Regions from separate parts of the Glycomyces rhizosphaerae genome, predicted to be linked through region 2. Evidence: riboswitches for the same ligand, from Rfam matches in the RefSeq annotation. Region 2 holds a riboswitch; each other region holds the start of a gene.
The links. Region 2 has a riboswitch for cobalamin ahead of ACFO8M_RS10050 (hypothetical protein). Riboswitches for the same ligand answer to the same signal wherever they lie in the genome.
Positions count from the first base shown of each region.

Region 1: another riboswitch for cobalamin. It lies ahead of metE (5-methyltetrahydropteroyltriglutamate--homocysteine S-methyltransferase); the one in region 2 lies ahead of ACFO8M_RS10050 (hypothetical protein).
Region 3: another riboswitch for cobalamin. It lies ahead of ACFO8M_RS24685 (CbtB domain-containing protein); the one in region 2 lies ahead of ACFO8M_RS10050 (hypothetical protein).

Region 1 is NZ_JBHRWO010000010.1:282,068-286,853, forward strand. Features, by position in the region: gene metE (5-methyltetrahydropteroyltriglutamate--homocysteine S-methyltransferase) at 1-1,592, opposite strand, end outside; cobalamin riboswitch at 1,634-1,842, opposite strand; gene ACFO8M_RS10970 (SDR family NAD(P)-dependent oxidoreductase) at 1,934-2,674, shown strand; gene ACFO8M_RS10975 (hypothetical protein) at 2,744-3,376, opposite strand; gene ACFO8M_RS10980 (hypothetical protein) at 3,373-4,041, opposite strand; gene ACFO8M_RS10985 (hypothetical protein) at 4,074-4,631, opposite strand.
Region 2 is NZ_JBHRWO010000010.1:96,977-101,762, forward strand. Features, by position in the region: gene ACFO8M_RS10035 (UvrD-helicase domain-containing protein) at 1-690, shown strand, start outside; partial or broken gene ACFO8M_RS10040 (MinD/ParA family ATP-binding protein) at 985-2,229, shown strand; gene ACFO8M_RS10045 (TetR/AcrR family transcriptional regulator) at 2,157-2,840, opposite strand; cobalamin riboswitch at 2,978-3,150, shown strand; gene ACFO8M_RS10050 (hypothetical protein) at 3,233-4,471, shown strand; gene ACFO8M_RS10055 (hypothetical protein) at 4,740-4,786, shown strand, end outside.
Region 3 is NZ_JBHRWO010000021.1:962,803-967,588, forward strand. Features, by position in the region: gene ACFO8M_RS24680 (DUF5685 family protein) at 1-1,159, shown strand, start outside; cobalamin riboswitch at 1,840-2,055, shown strand; gene ACFO8M_RS24685 (CbtB domain-containing protein) at 2,088-2,276, shown strand; gene ACFO8M_RS24690 (CbtA family protein) at 2,276-3,004, shown strand; gene ACFO8M_RS24695 (histidine phosphatase family protein) at 3,001-3,585, shown strand; gene ACFO8M_RS24700 (cobalamin biosynthesis protein) at 3,582-4,619, shown strand; gene ACFO8M_RS24705 (cobyric acid synthase) at 4,616-4,786, shown strand, end outside.

The DNA of each region.
Region 1 (4,786 bases), 190 kb from region 2:
GAGGTCCACTCGACGGTCATCGGCGCGTTCCTCGCCACGTCCCCGTAGAGCACTGGAGGCCGGACGCAACGCGAACCGTAGGACTGCACCCATCCCCCCGCTGTGGTCGCGAAACCCGTCAGCTGCTCGGCGAAGTACTGGACCATGTCGTTGCGCTCGGGCTCGCCGTGGACGAGCACGTCGAGGCCGAGTTTCTCCTGCTCGGCGATGACGGCGGCGACCTCGGCCTTCATGCGCGACTTGTAGTCGGCGTCGATCATGAGGCCGCGCCGGTGGGCCGCTCGGGCGTTGCGCAGCTCGGCGGTCTGCGGGAAGGAACCGATCGTGGTGGTCGGCAGCGGCGGCAGCGCGACGCGCTCGGCCTGGGCCGCTTGGCGTTCCACGTACGGGAGGCGCCGGTCGGCGTCGGGTCCGAGGTCGGCCAGGCGCGTCCGGACGGACTCGTCGCGCCAGGCGGCCGGGGCCTCGGGCCGGGCTTCGCGGGAGCCTTCGGGGTCGGCGAGGGCGGTGATCTCGCGGAGCTTCTGCCGCGCGAAGGCGAGGCGCTCGGTCAGCGCCTCGGGCAGCTCGTGCTCGGCGTCGAGGTCGACGGGGACGTGCAGCAGCGAGGAGGAAGAGGCGACCCCGACGCGGTCGCTGATGGCTTGCAGCCGTGCGATGTCGGCCGCGCCCTTGGCGAGGTCGGCGCGCCAGATGTTGCGGCCGTCGATCACCCCGGCGAGCAAAAATGTTTCACGTGAAACATCCAGTGTCTCCAGTGCTTCCAGGTCACTGCGGCCACGCACGAGGTCCAGGGCCACGCCTTCGACACCGGCTTCGAGCAGGACGGGCAGCGCCTCGCCGAAGGGACCGTAACCGCCCGCGACCAGGATTCCGGCACTGCCGACCAGTCGCCGGTAGACGGCGGCGGTCGCCGCGAGTTCCTCGGTCGTGCGGTCGGCGCACAGCGCGGGCTCGTCGAGCTGAATGAGTCCGGCCCCGGCTTCGCCGAGGGCCGCGAGGAGCTCGACATAGACCTCGACGAGGTCGCCGAGCCTGTCGAACGGCACGAAATCGGCAGGAGCGCCCTCACTCGGCTTGGCCAGCAAGAGGAACGAGACCGGCCCCAGCAGCACCGGCCGCGCGTCGAGACCTCGCTCCTTCGCTTCCAGGAACTCGGCGACCGCCTTCTCGGGCTTCGCGGCGAACGCGGTCTCGGGACCGATCTCGGGGACCAGATAGTGGTAGTTGGTGTCGAACCACTTCGTCATCTCCAGCGGCACGGCCTCGGCATCACCGCGTGCGGCGGCGAAATACGAAGCGAGCGCAGTCTCACGGCGGTGCCGGGACGCGAGCGCGTCAACGGCGACGATCGTGTCGAGCACGTGGTCGTAGAAGGAGAAGGTGCCGGTCGGCACGGAATCCAGCACCGAAAGATCGTCGAGCATCCCGGAGCGGACGGCGGCGGCAGCGGCCTCCAGACCGGCGGCGTCGAGCCTCCCGGACCAGTGGGCTTCCAACGCCCGCTTCAACTCGCGGTTCGGTCCGATGCGCGGATATCCGAGCGCGGTGGCTCCGAGGCGTTGTGCGGGCACGGCGGTAGTCGTGTTCATGTGTCAGTTCCCTCGAACTTGCGACAACGGGACCGCACGCGGACGCGCGCGGTACGCGGGCAGGTATTCGGACTCGAGGGCGCGCCGTCTCCGGCACCTAGCGCCCGCCGCTTCCCAGACCATGGGGCCCAGTGCTTCTGGCGGGTTTCGTTCCCTCTCACCGCTGCGGGGCAGTCCTGGATTCACACCAGATTCCCTCTTAGCCGAAGCGGTCTAGCGCCGCCTCGGAACCAGCGTCGTCACCGATGGTACGGCCGCGCACCGTCACGTGCCTCGGACGCGGCCGCAGAGTGGGACGAGGGCGGATCGGGCCGGCGGACGAATGGGTAGGCTCGGGCCCCATGAGCACCAGACCTGTAGCAGTAGTCACGGGCGCGAGCAGCGGGATCGGGGCCGCCGCCGCGAAAGCCCTCGCCAAGGCCGGCTTCGACGTCGTGCTGGGGGCCCGCCGGGCCGACCGGCTCGCCGAGGTCGCCGCCGAGTGCGGGGGGACGGCGCTGCCGCTGGACGTCACCGACGAGGATTCGGTCGCCGCCTTCGCCGCAGTCATCAGCCGCTGCGACCTCCTCGTCAACAACGCGGGCGGGGCGCTCGGACTCGAATCCATCGCCGAGGCCGACCTCGACCTGTGGCAGCAGATGTACGACGTCAACGTGCTCGGCACGATCCGAGCCACCAAGGCGCTCTTGCCGAAGCTGGTCGCCTCCGGCAACGGCCAGGTCGTCGTGATCGGCTCCATCGCCGCCCACCAGCCCTACCCCGGCGGGGGCGGCTACAACGCCGCCAAGCACGCCGAAGCCGCCGTCACCCGCGTCCTCCGCCTGGAACTCCTCGGCCAACCGGTCCGCGTCTGCGAGATCGACCCCGGCATGGTCGAAACCGAGTTCAGCCTGGTCCGCTTCGAAGGCGACCAAGAACGGGCCGACGCGGTTTACGCGGGCATGACCCCACTCACCGCCGACGACATCGCCGACACGATCACCTGGGTCGCAACGCGACCCGCGCACGTGAACGTCGACCAGATCACGATCATGCCCCGCGACCAAACCGGGGCGCAGCAGGTCCACCGCCGTAACCAATAGCAGCGCAACAAAATCGGCCCGGTGGTTTCCGCCGGGCCGAAGTCGTCTGCAAGGGGCCGCTCGAAGCGGTCAGTCGGATTGGGGCCAGCGTTCGAGATCCTGGTCGTCATTCGCGGGTGAGATCCTGACATGCGGCGTCGTGTAGACGGGTTCGCCGCCATGTGCGACACAGTCCGTCGAGATGGTCAGGCCCCCCTCTGAGGTGAACCGGATCGAGAGGCCGTCGTCTCGGTCAACATGTACCGAGGTGCTCCCCTCCCCGTGTTGTTCCTGGGTCGGCTCCAAGCCCATCTCTTCAAGCTCATCGGCGATGACCTGCACATACTCGATCCGCTGGGCGCGGTTGTCCTCGCGAATGTCGAGGCCGTAACTGACCATGACCGATACGAAACCGTCCCAGACGAGGTGGTCGTCCCAGCCCGACAGGCAGGTCTCGGTGTTCCACAATCGACTTTCGAAGGCGGGAGTACCGTCGCCGCCCACCGGTAGTCCCGCAATGAGCTGGCCAGCCAGATCCTCGGAGACGAGGAGCGCTTCGCTCGATTCGTATTCGGAAGTGAGCTCGGGCGGGCGCTCTCCAAGGTCGTAGCTGATCCAGCGGTACGCGCCGGCACACCCGGCAACCACCAGCAAAACGCTGATGGTCACGTAGACGGGCCAGCGAACCGGCTTCTGGCCCGCCGGTGTGTTCCTGTCGGTCATGAAGGCCCCGGTTCGGCGCGCGGATCGACGGAAAGCGACACGGACGTCTCGCGTTCGCTGCTGTCGAACCAGACCAATACGTTCGCGACGTCGAGCATGGTCGAAGCTTCGTAGCGATACTGCGACTTATCGGCCGCATAGGTTGCTTCAGCAGCGTCCATTTGCTCGTTGAGCCATGCGGACAGAACATCGGGACCAATGGCGTCGTTTCCGGAGCCCGTCATGCAGCTTTGCAGATTCCGCCGGACCTCATCGAATACGGGCGACGTCAGCGCTTCGTCCAGGTACTCCGTGTGGATGTCATAGTCAGCCGCGCAGTAGATGCTGAGCACCCCCTCGTCGACGTCAGTGACCGCACGAGCGTTGAAGGTGAAGTCGGTGTCCACATGCGGAGGTTCCCCTTCCATCACCCAGGAGAGCCGATCGCCCCCGACGCGCGGGTCCTCGACCGGTTCAGCCCTTGCAGGCACATACTGGTCCGTCACGAGGTCTCCGGAACTCAACCATTCACCGAAGTCGAGCCCGTCGATCGCCTCAGCCCATGCGGCGATGTCGGCACCCGGGATAGGTGTCAACGGGATGGGGTCGGACAACACCGCGTAGGTCGCATAATCATCGTTGAGCTCCGGCTCGGTAGCGCAGCCCGCGATGGACACGAATGCCACGGGCACCAATGCAACGCACCAGAGCGATGGCTTCATAGCAGAGTCACGCTGGTCAGGACGGCGTCGATCTCGGTCCGCAGGGCAGGGTCGTCGGGGTAGACGATGCCCATGAGGAAGACCGAGCGGTTGTCGTCTGTGAGGATGTGGACGATGTGCCCGTACATCGGCTCGTCATCGGCTTTGCTGACCTCCCAGGTGAACCGGTAGGCCTCCTGGCCATCGACTTCGGCAGGTTCGGAGAGCAGGATCTGGCGGTCCTCGGCGTACGGGTAGAAGTACTCGGAGTTCTCGCCCGCGATGGTGGAGGTGCTCATCGACATCTCCTCATCGGCCATCGCCTCACCGGAGAACGCGAACACCGACGCTCCACCGGTTTCGGTGGAGACGCTCGCACTTGAGGTGAAGGCTTCGATGAGGTCTTCAGATGCGAACTCCTCCCAGCCTTCAGGGAGGGTGTAGGAGATACCGGATTCGGAGTCCTCGATGGTGAGGCCTTCCGTCTGGGTCGCACCGGGACCATCGCCGCCCTGATCGGACAGGAACCACCACACCCCAACGCCGCCGCCGACGACGACCAGAAGCACAAGCACGACAACGAGCGCAACGACACCACCGCGCCGCTCGCGGGGAGGGAGAGGCGGCGGATACCCAGGATGAAAGCCCTGCGCGCCAGGCGAATACGGCGGCGGAGCCGCCATCGCCGGTGGCGGATAGGTCCCGGGCTGCAGATACGGCTGCGGCGGCG
Region 2 (4,786 bases):
CCCGAACTCGGCCACGTCTTCGTCGACGACCTCCCGCGCATGCCGATGCGGCTGTTCCGCCAGGTCACCGAGCACCGCGGCGCCGAAGCGGACATCACCGCCACCGGCGACCCCGACTCGGCCCTGGTCTCCGGCGAGCCCGCCGCGTTCGCGGCCTTCAGCGACCAGTTCCCGCAGGCCCACGTCATGCGCCTCTCGCGCAACCACCGCAGCCCCGCCGCGGTCCTCGTCGCCGCCTCGCAGGTGATCGAGCCGATCAGCCGCGTCCCCGGACGCCTGGTGCAGCCCGAGCGCCCGGCGCTCGAGGGCTCGGGGATCGGCCGGTGCTTCGCGATCGACGCCGACGACGAGAAGCACTTCGTCGAAGACCTCACCGACCGTCTCGCCGAGCTGGGCGTCGCACCCGAGGAGCTCGCGGTCATCGGCCCCGACGGCATGTCCGTCGCCGAAGCCGCCGACGGCGAGTTCCGCGTGGTGTGCCTCACCGGGATGACCGCCGAGGCCTGGCCGAACACGGCCGCGGCCCGCCGCGAGCTGTACGTCGCGCTCGGACGCACCCGCGATCTGGCCTACGTGAGCCACACCGGGGCGGGCTCGCCCCTGCTGGCCGATGTGGACCAGGGGCTGTTCAGTCCTTTCGGGATGGTCCCCCAAGACCGTTCGGGCCCTGAGCAGCCGCGACTGCTGTAAGGGCTGCCGTGCGGAGTTCCCACGCGGGCAGAAGGGTATGGGCCACAATAGTCGGGTAACCACACTCTGACGCTGAGCGCACGCGCGCGCTGGGAGGCCCCGATGGAGCACACCGAAGAGGACACCGTTCCTCTGCACCGGCCGGATGCTCCGGGGTGGTCGCCGTTCGCGCCGCCAGGTGCGAACCATGAGCGCAGTGCGCCGCCAGGTGCGAACCATGAGCGCAGTGCGCCGCCGGATGCGAACCATGAGTACAGTGCGCCGCCACAAGCGAACGAGCAAGATGGCGTCGAGGCGAGCCGGCAGAACGGCGCGCCGCCGAACGCCGACCGGCAGCAGGACGCCGAGCCGGAGGCGATCCACCATCTCCGCGTCCGCGAAAACGACCACGTGCCGAGCGCGCCTCCGCCTCCCGCGACGCCGCTGCCCGCCGCTGAAGCCACGCCCCCTTCGCAGTTCAAAGCGCCGGCTGGCAACGGCTGGCCCGATCCCGCGGCTCTGACGCACAGCCAGTTCAACGAAGCGCCCGTGTCGAACGCGCTCGTCAACCAGCCCCTCCAGGTTCCTTCGCCAGTGTTCCCGGACCACGCCGGGGCGCTCGAACGCCTCGGCGTCACCGCGGACGACTTCGCGTCCCGCCGCGTCGTGCCCCCGCGCCCGCCCGTCGCCGAGACCGGCCTGCGCGGCGCGCTCCACCGCTTCAGCCTCGGCCTCGTCGCCATGCCGCCCGGCCCGCGCGAACGCGCCCGCCAGCGGGCGGTCGACATCGTCCGCCGCAACTTCGGCGGCCTGCGCCAGATCACCGTCGTCAACCCCAAGGGCGGCGCGGGCAAGACCGTCGCGGTCCTCATGCTCGCCATGACGTTCGGCCGCCACCGCGGCGGCTACGTCCTCGCCTGGGACAACAACGAGACGCAGGGGACGCTGGGCATGCGGGCCCAGCAGGACTTCCACGTGCGCACGGTGCGCGACCTGCTGCGGGACCTCGACCACTTCAAGGGCCCGACCGGGCGCATCGGCGACCTGTCGCAGTACGTTCGCGCCCAAGGCGGTGCGATGTTCGACGTGCTCGCCTCGGACGAGTCGGCGACGGCCGGGGAGATGCTCACGTCGCAGGCGTTCGGCGACCTGCGCGAGGCGGTGTCGCGCTTCTACAAGCTCATCGTCGTCGACACGGGCAACAACGTGCGGGCGGCGAACTGGCAGGCGGCGATCGACGCGACCGACCAGCTGGTGGTGACGATGTCGGCCCGGAACGACTCGGCCGAGACGGCCGCGAGGATGCTCGACCACTTGGAGCAGACCGGCCGCCGGGATCTGGTGCGCGGGGCGGTGTCGGTGGTGTCGATGCCCGCCCACCGCAAGGACGTGGACCTACCGGCGGTGCAGCGGCACTTCGCGGCCCGTACGAGGGCGGTGCTGCTGGCGCCGTATGAGAAGCTGCTCGACTCGGGGGAGCCGATCCGCTACGACTCGTTGAGCAAGGCGTCGTCGGGGTCCTGGCTGCGGATCTCCTCGGCGGTCGCCGAGGGCCTGTAGGCCTCGAGGAGCTCGACGAGGCCGGCTGTGGCGTCGGTCAAGCGGCGGTCGTCCTCGTCGGCGTGGCCGATGACGAGCGCTCCCTGGATGAACACGAGGGCGGTGCGGGCCAGCCGGTCGGGGTCGGCGGCGGCCGCCATCTCGCCGCGCTCGACCGCCCGTGCCAGGATCGCGGCGAGATCGCGTTCGAGCTCGGTCCAGGCCTCCTGGACACGGCGCATGGTGGCGGGGTCGTCGGCCAGCTCCACGGCGGCCCGCACGACGAAACCGCCCTCTTTGGAGTGACGGGCGACCACTTCGAGGAGGTCGGCCACGACCCTCGGCGCGTCGAGTCGGTCCTCTTCTCCTGTATCTCCACTGCTTTCCGCGGCTCTTTCCAGGGCGCGGTGGGCTATCGAGCGCAACTCGGGTTCGGTGTCTTCCCGGTAGCGGCCCAATGCCGTTATGTAGAGCTGGTGCTTGGAGCCGAATGCGGCGTAGAGTCCGGCACGGTTCATGCCGGTCGCCGCGACGAGGTCCGACATGGAGGTGGCGGAGAATCCGCGTTCCAGGAAGACCCGTGTCGCAGCGCGCAGAACTCTGTCCAAATCGGCGTTCTTATTTCTGCTCACGTTGTGCACCGTATCGACACCCGGTGCTACGGGTCAATAACCGGAAGGCGAGAGTTCACTCGCGTGGCGCGAGTGAACGACTGCACTGCGCGACCCCGCAGCTTGACACCCAGCGAATCCACCCGCGAGAATGAGCCCAAACTGCACAGGCGTCAGGCGGGGGAAGTCCGGTGAAAGGCCGGCGCTGACCCGCAACGGTAGTCGCGGTTCGACGTTCGCAAGAGACACGGTCGAACAAATGCCGAGCACCCTTCGCGAAGCTCGGTCCACCCGCGTGAGCCCGAATGCCCGCCCGACGCCGCCCGAAATGTCAACGCCTGTCGTGGTCTACAGGCGCTTGCGGCGCCGCCGCCTGCCCGAAGACCCCACTCGCTATAGGAAAGGTCAGGCAATTGCGCCACCTGTCCGGTCGACTGCTGGCCGCCGCCGCGGTCGTGCCCATCACCGTCTTCGCCTCCGCCGCACCGGCTGAGGCCCAAGAGGAGACCTTCGCGCAGCCCGCCCAGGCCGCCGCCTCCTGGCTCGTCGCCCAATCCGACGGCACCTCCTGGAACAACCAGGACGTCTCGACCTCGCTCGACGCCGTCATCGCGCTCGAAGCCGCCGGTGTCGGCGGCGACCAGGTCCAGGCCACGCTCGAGTGGCTCAACAACACCGACACGCTCACGCCGTACGTGTACCCGACCGTCGAAGGGGCGGCCGAGCCGACGCTCAGCGCCGGTTCGGCCGGGAAGGTCATGTACACCGTGGCGACCGCCGGGGGCGACCCCGAGAACTTCGGCGGCATCAAGCTCGCCGACGCGCTCACCGCATCCCAGACGGCGACCGGCTCGTACGGCGACGGGACCGCCCTGTCCACCGCTTGGGCGGTGCTCGGGCTCTCGCGCACCGACAGCCCCGCGGGCGAAGAGGCCGCGGCCGGGCTCGCTGCCATGCAGTGCCCCGACGGCGGGTTCAACTACATGGACGTCGACGGCGGTGACGACTGCGTCTCCGACCCGGACACGACCGGGTTGACCGCGGCCGCGCTGGCGACGCTCGGCGACGCCGGGTCCGCCTCGCTGACGTCCGCTGTGGACTGGCTGGAGTCGGTGCAGGCCGAGGACGGCGGGTTCGACAACGGCATGGGCGAGAACGCGAACTCGACGGCGATGGCCGCTCAAGCGTTCCTCGCGGCCGACCGGCCCGACGCCGCCGGGCGCGCGGTCGCGTTCCTGATCGGGCTCCAGTACGACTGCACCGGCGCCGAGCCGGGCGCGATCATGTACACCGACCCCGAGGGCGGGGACTACGTCGAGATCTCGCGTCTCCTGGCGACCGCTCAGGCGATCGTGCCGATCGCGTCGCAGAACCTCACCGAACTCGACGCGACGGGCATCGAGCCCGGCGTGCCGGGCACCGGTTGCGAGAGCGCCGGGAGCGACGCCGAGACCACTGACGCGGTCGAGGACGAGGGTTCGGCCTCGTGGCTGCCTTGGGCGATCGGCGCCGCCGTGGTGGTGCTGGCCGCGCTGATCATCGGCTTCGCGCTCAAGTCCCGCCGCGGCGCTGCCGCGACCGAGGCGCCGTCCGGTGAAGAAACCGATGCCGCGGACGAGGGAAGCACCGACAAAGACGGCACCGACAAGTAATAGTCGGCACGTGTCCCGAAGCGAACGAAACGCAGGCAGCGCCCGTCGATCCGGCGGGCGCTGCCTGCGCGCCATTGTGTCTATCACCGATGTCGCACCCCTGTGTCACCCTTGGTTTCAGGGGGCCCGAGTCTCGACACACCCGGCCTCGGGGGCCCGAACCGCAACGCCCGCCCGGCTCACGCGCTGGCTCGTCCTTCTCATCGCGGCGCTCGCCGCGCTGGCACTCCCCGCTGCACCGGCCTCGGCGCACGAGTCCTGTTCGGGGGTGACGGTCGTGGTCGACTTCGGTTCGCTCGCCGCCGATCCCGCGCC
Region 3 (4,786 bases), on a different contig from region 2:
ACGCCTGACCACCAACTACGACGCGCTCGCCCTGTCGGTGCTCGTCGAGGCCCAAGACACGGCGGGCGCTGACAGCCGCACCGCGGGCCCGTGCGCGCTGCGCGGGATGCGCCGCCAGCGCATCCCCACCGGGGACGGCCCTCGCCTGGCCGCAACCGCCTCCCTGCTGCTGGCCTCGGCGAAGCTCAGCGACCACATCGCCGACGGTGACGGCATGGTCGCCCGTCCCGGGGTGGCAGGCCTGGCCGCCCGCACCGCCGACCGCTATCGGGCGAAGGCAACCTTGATCGGCGGCTCGATCGGACTGCCGGTCGACCGCATCGCCGCCGCGATCGAACGCCAGCAGACCGTCGAGGATCAGGTTGTCCGCGGCACCCCCTTGGAGGCGGTCACGGCGCCCACCGCCGAGGCCACCGGCGAGCTCTTCGCCCACGCCGCGGTCCTGGCCCAACAGCCCGGCAACGCCGATCCCTTTCGCGCGGCTGGAAAGGCCTTCGGCGCTCTCGCCCACCTGCTCGACGCCGCCGAGGACTACGAAGTGGACGCGCAACGCGGCGCCTGGAACCCCCTGCGCGCGACCGGCACCAGCCGCGAACAAGCACACCGCACTGCCCGACGCCTGCTCACTGATATGAAGACGGCCTTGGAGGCCGCCTCTCTGGTCGACACGACCATGGTCCGCCTGCTTCTGGACCGCTACGCCGGCCATGCGGTCGCCAAGACCTTCGGTTCGGTGTGCGCGTCCACCTCGCATCAGCAGCCCGGCGCCGAGCCGGGGCGGCCGTACGGCCCCCAGAACCTGCCCCCCGGACAGGAATACTCCGGTCATCAGCCGCCCAAGAAGGGTTGGACGCCCGGCCGGGGCTTCTGGGGCGGTCTGTGCGGTTTCATGGTCGTGTGCTGCACCTGCCAGATCTGCTGCGCCAAGCAATACGTGGACTCCTGGAGCGGCCAGAACCGTGAGGGCTGCCTCCGCGACTGCTGCCGCTGCGACGGCGACTGCAATTGCGACTGCTCGTGCGACGACTGCTGCTCCCAGACCTGCGACAGGTGCTGTAAAGACTGCGACGTCTGCTGCACAGGATGTGATCGGGGCTGTGGGGACTGCTGCACTGGATGTGGCAGTGGCTGCGAGACCTGCAATTGCAACTGCGGCTGAACACCAGCACGCGCCGCACCCCCGGACTCGCCTTGGCGGCCTTGACGGCAGCCACCACGAAAAGCACTGTGAACACCGCGTAGACCGCGATGGTGAGCCAGTACGGCAGGAACCAGATCATCGGCGCGAACTGCTCGCACGGGAAGGACGAGTCCTGCCAGCCGCCTATCGGTTCCAAGTCGACGGCGGCGTCACAGGCGTCGGCGGCCGACCGCGTGAACTGCCCGTAGAGAGCGATTTTGCCGACCGCCGCGACGGCGAGCGCGACGGCCGCGATCCACAGTGCCGCGCTCGCGGTCTTGAACCGGCGGTCGGTCGGCGTGGCGGTGCTGCTCACGAGTCGCTCCTTCAACATCGGGGTCTTCAGATTGCCAATGTAAAGGCGCGAACGATCCCTCAGGGTCCCCGCGCCCACGCGCCGACGCGACGCGGACGAGCTGCGCGAGCGACGGGCCTTCGGCCACATAGGGCATCAGGCGGGCCTCCAGGATTTCTCGGCCCCGGGGGCTCGCAGCGCACCGGCGCTGCGGGCATCACCTGTCCGTCATCGCTTTCGCCGGAGAGGAGTGCACTGCACGGCGTCAAACTGACTGGACCAGAGATCCGCTCTAGGAGGCCCAGCGGACCCCACCATCGCCAGTGGGCGGATTCTCACGTGGCGGTTGGGGGTGGACACCGCCTGAGGCGTGCGGTACGTTCGGATTCCATTCGACGGAGGCAATCAGGAACGCAGTGTGATTCTGCGGCGGTCCCGCCACTGTATTCGGGGAGTCGCCCGCCCCAGAGCCGAAGGCTCTGGCCGGACGGAGTGCGGCCACTGGGTCTTCGGACCCGGGAAGGCCGGGCGGACGGCGTTGATCCGAGGAGCCAGAACACTGGAGCCTTCCGTCACGACTGAGGGGACGCGGATCCCCGCGGAGGTCGAGACATGACTGCCATTACTACCGCTATGCCCGAAACGGCGCTGAGACGGGGCCGCATCGCCCTGCTGGCGTTCGCCCTTACCGCCACGGTGGTCCTGGTCGCGTTCGAACAGGGCACGCTGACCGGGGGCCTCCCGGTCCTCCACGAGGCCTTCCACGACGCCCGGCACCTGCTCGGATTCCCCTGCCACTGATGCTGACCGACAGTCTTCGCCGTGGACTCGCGGCGGGGCTGCTGGCCGGTCTCGTGGCCGGAGTGTTCGCACTGCTCGTCGGCGAGGTCCCCCTCGGGGAGGCCATCGCACTCGAAGAGCAGGCGAACGCCGCTGCCCACGAATCGGCCGACGCGGCCCATCAGCATGACGACGAGTTCACCGTCGACCGCCCAGTGCAGCAGGCGCTGCTGCCGGTCGGCACCGCCCTGGTCGGCGCCGCCTACGGCGGCCTGTTCGGGCTCGCCTTCGCCCTGCTCGCCAAGGGCTCCCGCGACCGATGGCGCGCAGGCCTGGGCTTCGGCCTCGCCGCCTGGGCCGCCGTCGGCCTGTTCCCGGCCCTGAAGTACCCGCCCAACCCGCCAGGCGTCGGCGACCCGGCCACGGTCAACGCCCGGACCGCGTGGTTCCTAGGCGCGCTGGCCGTTTCGATCGGCCTGGCGCTGCTGCTGACCCTGGCTTCGCGCAAGCTGCGGGCCCGCGGCATGGACGACGTGCCGCGACAGCTTGCGGTCGGCGCGGCGGCGGTCGTGCTCTACACGGCGCTGTTCTTCGCCCTGCCCGCCAACGGCGACTCGGTCGAGGTGCCAGCGGATCTGCTGTGGGACTTCCGCTTGGCCTCCATTGGGACGCAGACGATCCTGTGGCTCGGACTGGCCGTCGGCTTCGCCTGGCTGTGGCACCGCGCCGCACGGAAGGCGACGGCGTGAGCGAAGTGGTCCGGCTGACGCTGGTGCGCCATGCCCCGACTGCGGCGACGCGCCGCCACGCCTTCCCGCTCGACGAGCCGCTCGACACGGCAGGCGAGGCCGAGGCGGCGACCCTGCACGGCAGACTGCCGGCTGTCGAGGCGCTCAGCGCTCCGGTCGCGCGGTGCCGCCGCACCGCCGACCTGGCCGGGTTCGAAGCTCACGGGACCGACCCGCGCTGGTCCGAACTCGACTTCGGCGCCTGGGCCGGCGCGACCCTGACCGAGATCGGCGAACGCGACCCTGAACGCCTGCAAGCCTGGCTGGATGACCCTGCGTCGCCACCGCCCGGCGGCGAGAACCTGGGCGGTCTGCGAAAGCGCGTCCGGGAGGCGATGGCGTCGATCGGGGAAGCGGGGGAGCACCGGGTGGTGTTCACCAGCGGCGGCCCGATCAAGGCCGCCATTGCGAACGTCCTCGACGCGCCCGACGCGGCGTTCTGGCGACTCGACGTCGCGCCCTGCTCGGTCACCGTCCTGCACTGCCGCAGCGGTGTGTGGACCGTCCGCCGCCTCAACGCCGCAGCCGGAGGACCGCGATGAGCGCCTGGGCGATCGGCATACTCGCCGGGTACGCCGCAGACCTCGTCTTCGGCGACCCGAAACGCGGCCACCCCGTGGCCGGATTCGGGCAGCTCGCCGACAAAGCCGAACAGCGCACCTGGCGCGACTCCCGCCCGGCCGGAGCCCTCCACACCGGAGCTCTCGTCGCCGGGACCGCCGCCCTCGCAGCGGGCGCCGACCGCGCCACCGCACGACCTTGGGCCCGGGCCGCCTTGACCGCCGCGCTGACCTGGGCCGTCATCGGCGGCCGATCGCTGCGCCGCGAGGCCGCCGGGATCGCCGCCGCCGTCGAACGCGGCGACCTCGACGACGCCCGCCGCCGCCTGCCCGCACTGTGCGGCCGCGACCCCTCGGGCCTGGACGAGGCCGAACTCGTGCGCGCCGCCCTTGAATCGGTCGCCGAGAACACGTCCGACGCCGTCGTCGCGCCGCTGTGGTGGGGCGCGCTGGCCGGGCCCGCCGGACTCGCCGGCTACCGCGCCGCCAACACCCTCGACGCGATGATTGGCCACAAGTCGCCTCGCTACCGTCGCTTCGGCTGGGCCGCAGCCAGGTTCGACGACGCCGCCAACTGGATCCCCGCCCGCTTGGCGGCCGCGCTGGCGGTCGCCCTCGCCCCGATCGTCGGCGGTTCCCCGCGCGAGGCCGCGCGGATCTGGTGGCGCGACGGCGACGCGCACCCGAGCCCCAATGCCGGCCAGGTCGAGGCCGCCTTCGCCGGCGCTCTTGGCTGCACCCTCGGCGGCGGCCAGAACCGCTACCCCGGCCACACCGACACCCGGCCCGCGATGGGCGACGGCCCGGCCCCCACGGTCGCCGACCTGCGCCGTGCGAACCGCCTCGCGGCGGCCGTCTCCGCAGCGGCGGCCATCGGCGCGGCATGCATCGCGTGGCGACGACCCGCCGTGGGCGGGCGACGTTCGACGCGGCACACCGCGATCGCCGCTGCCACTCGCCGCGCGAAGGGGCGCACCACTGCCGCCCCCGGCACTGTCTCTCGGAGGTGTTCATGAGCGGCGCGATCCTGTTGGCGGGCACCGCCTCCGATGTCGGCAAGAGCGTCCTGACCGCGGGCGTCTGCCGCTTCCTTAAGCGCCAGGGCGTCTCGGTCGCCCCGTTCAAGGCCCAGAACATGGCCCTCAATGCGGCCGTCACGATCGACGGCGGCGAGATCGGCCGC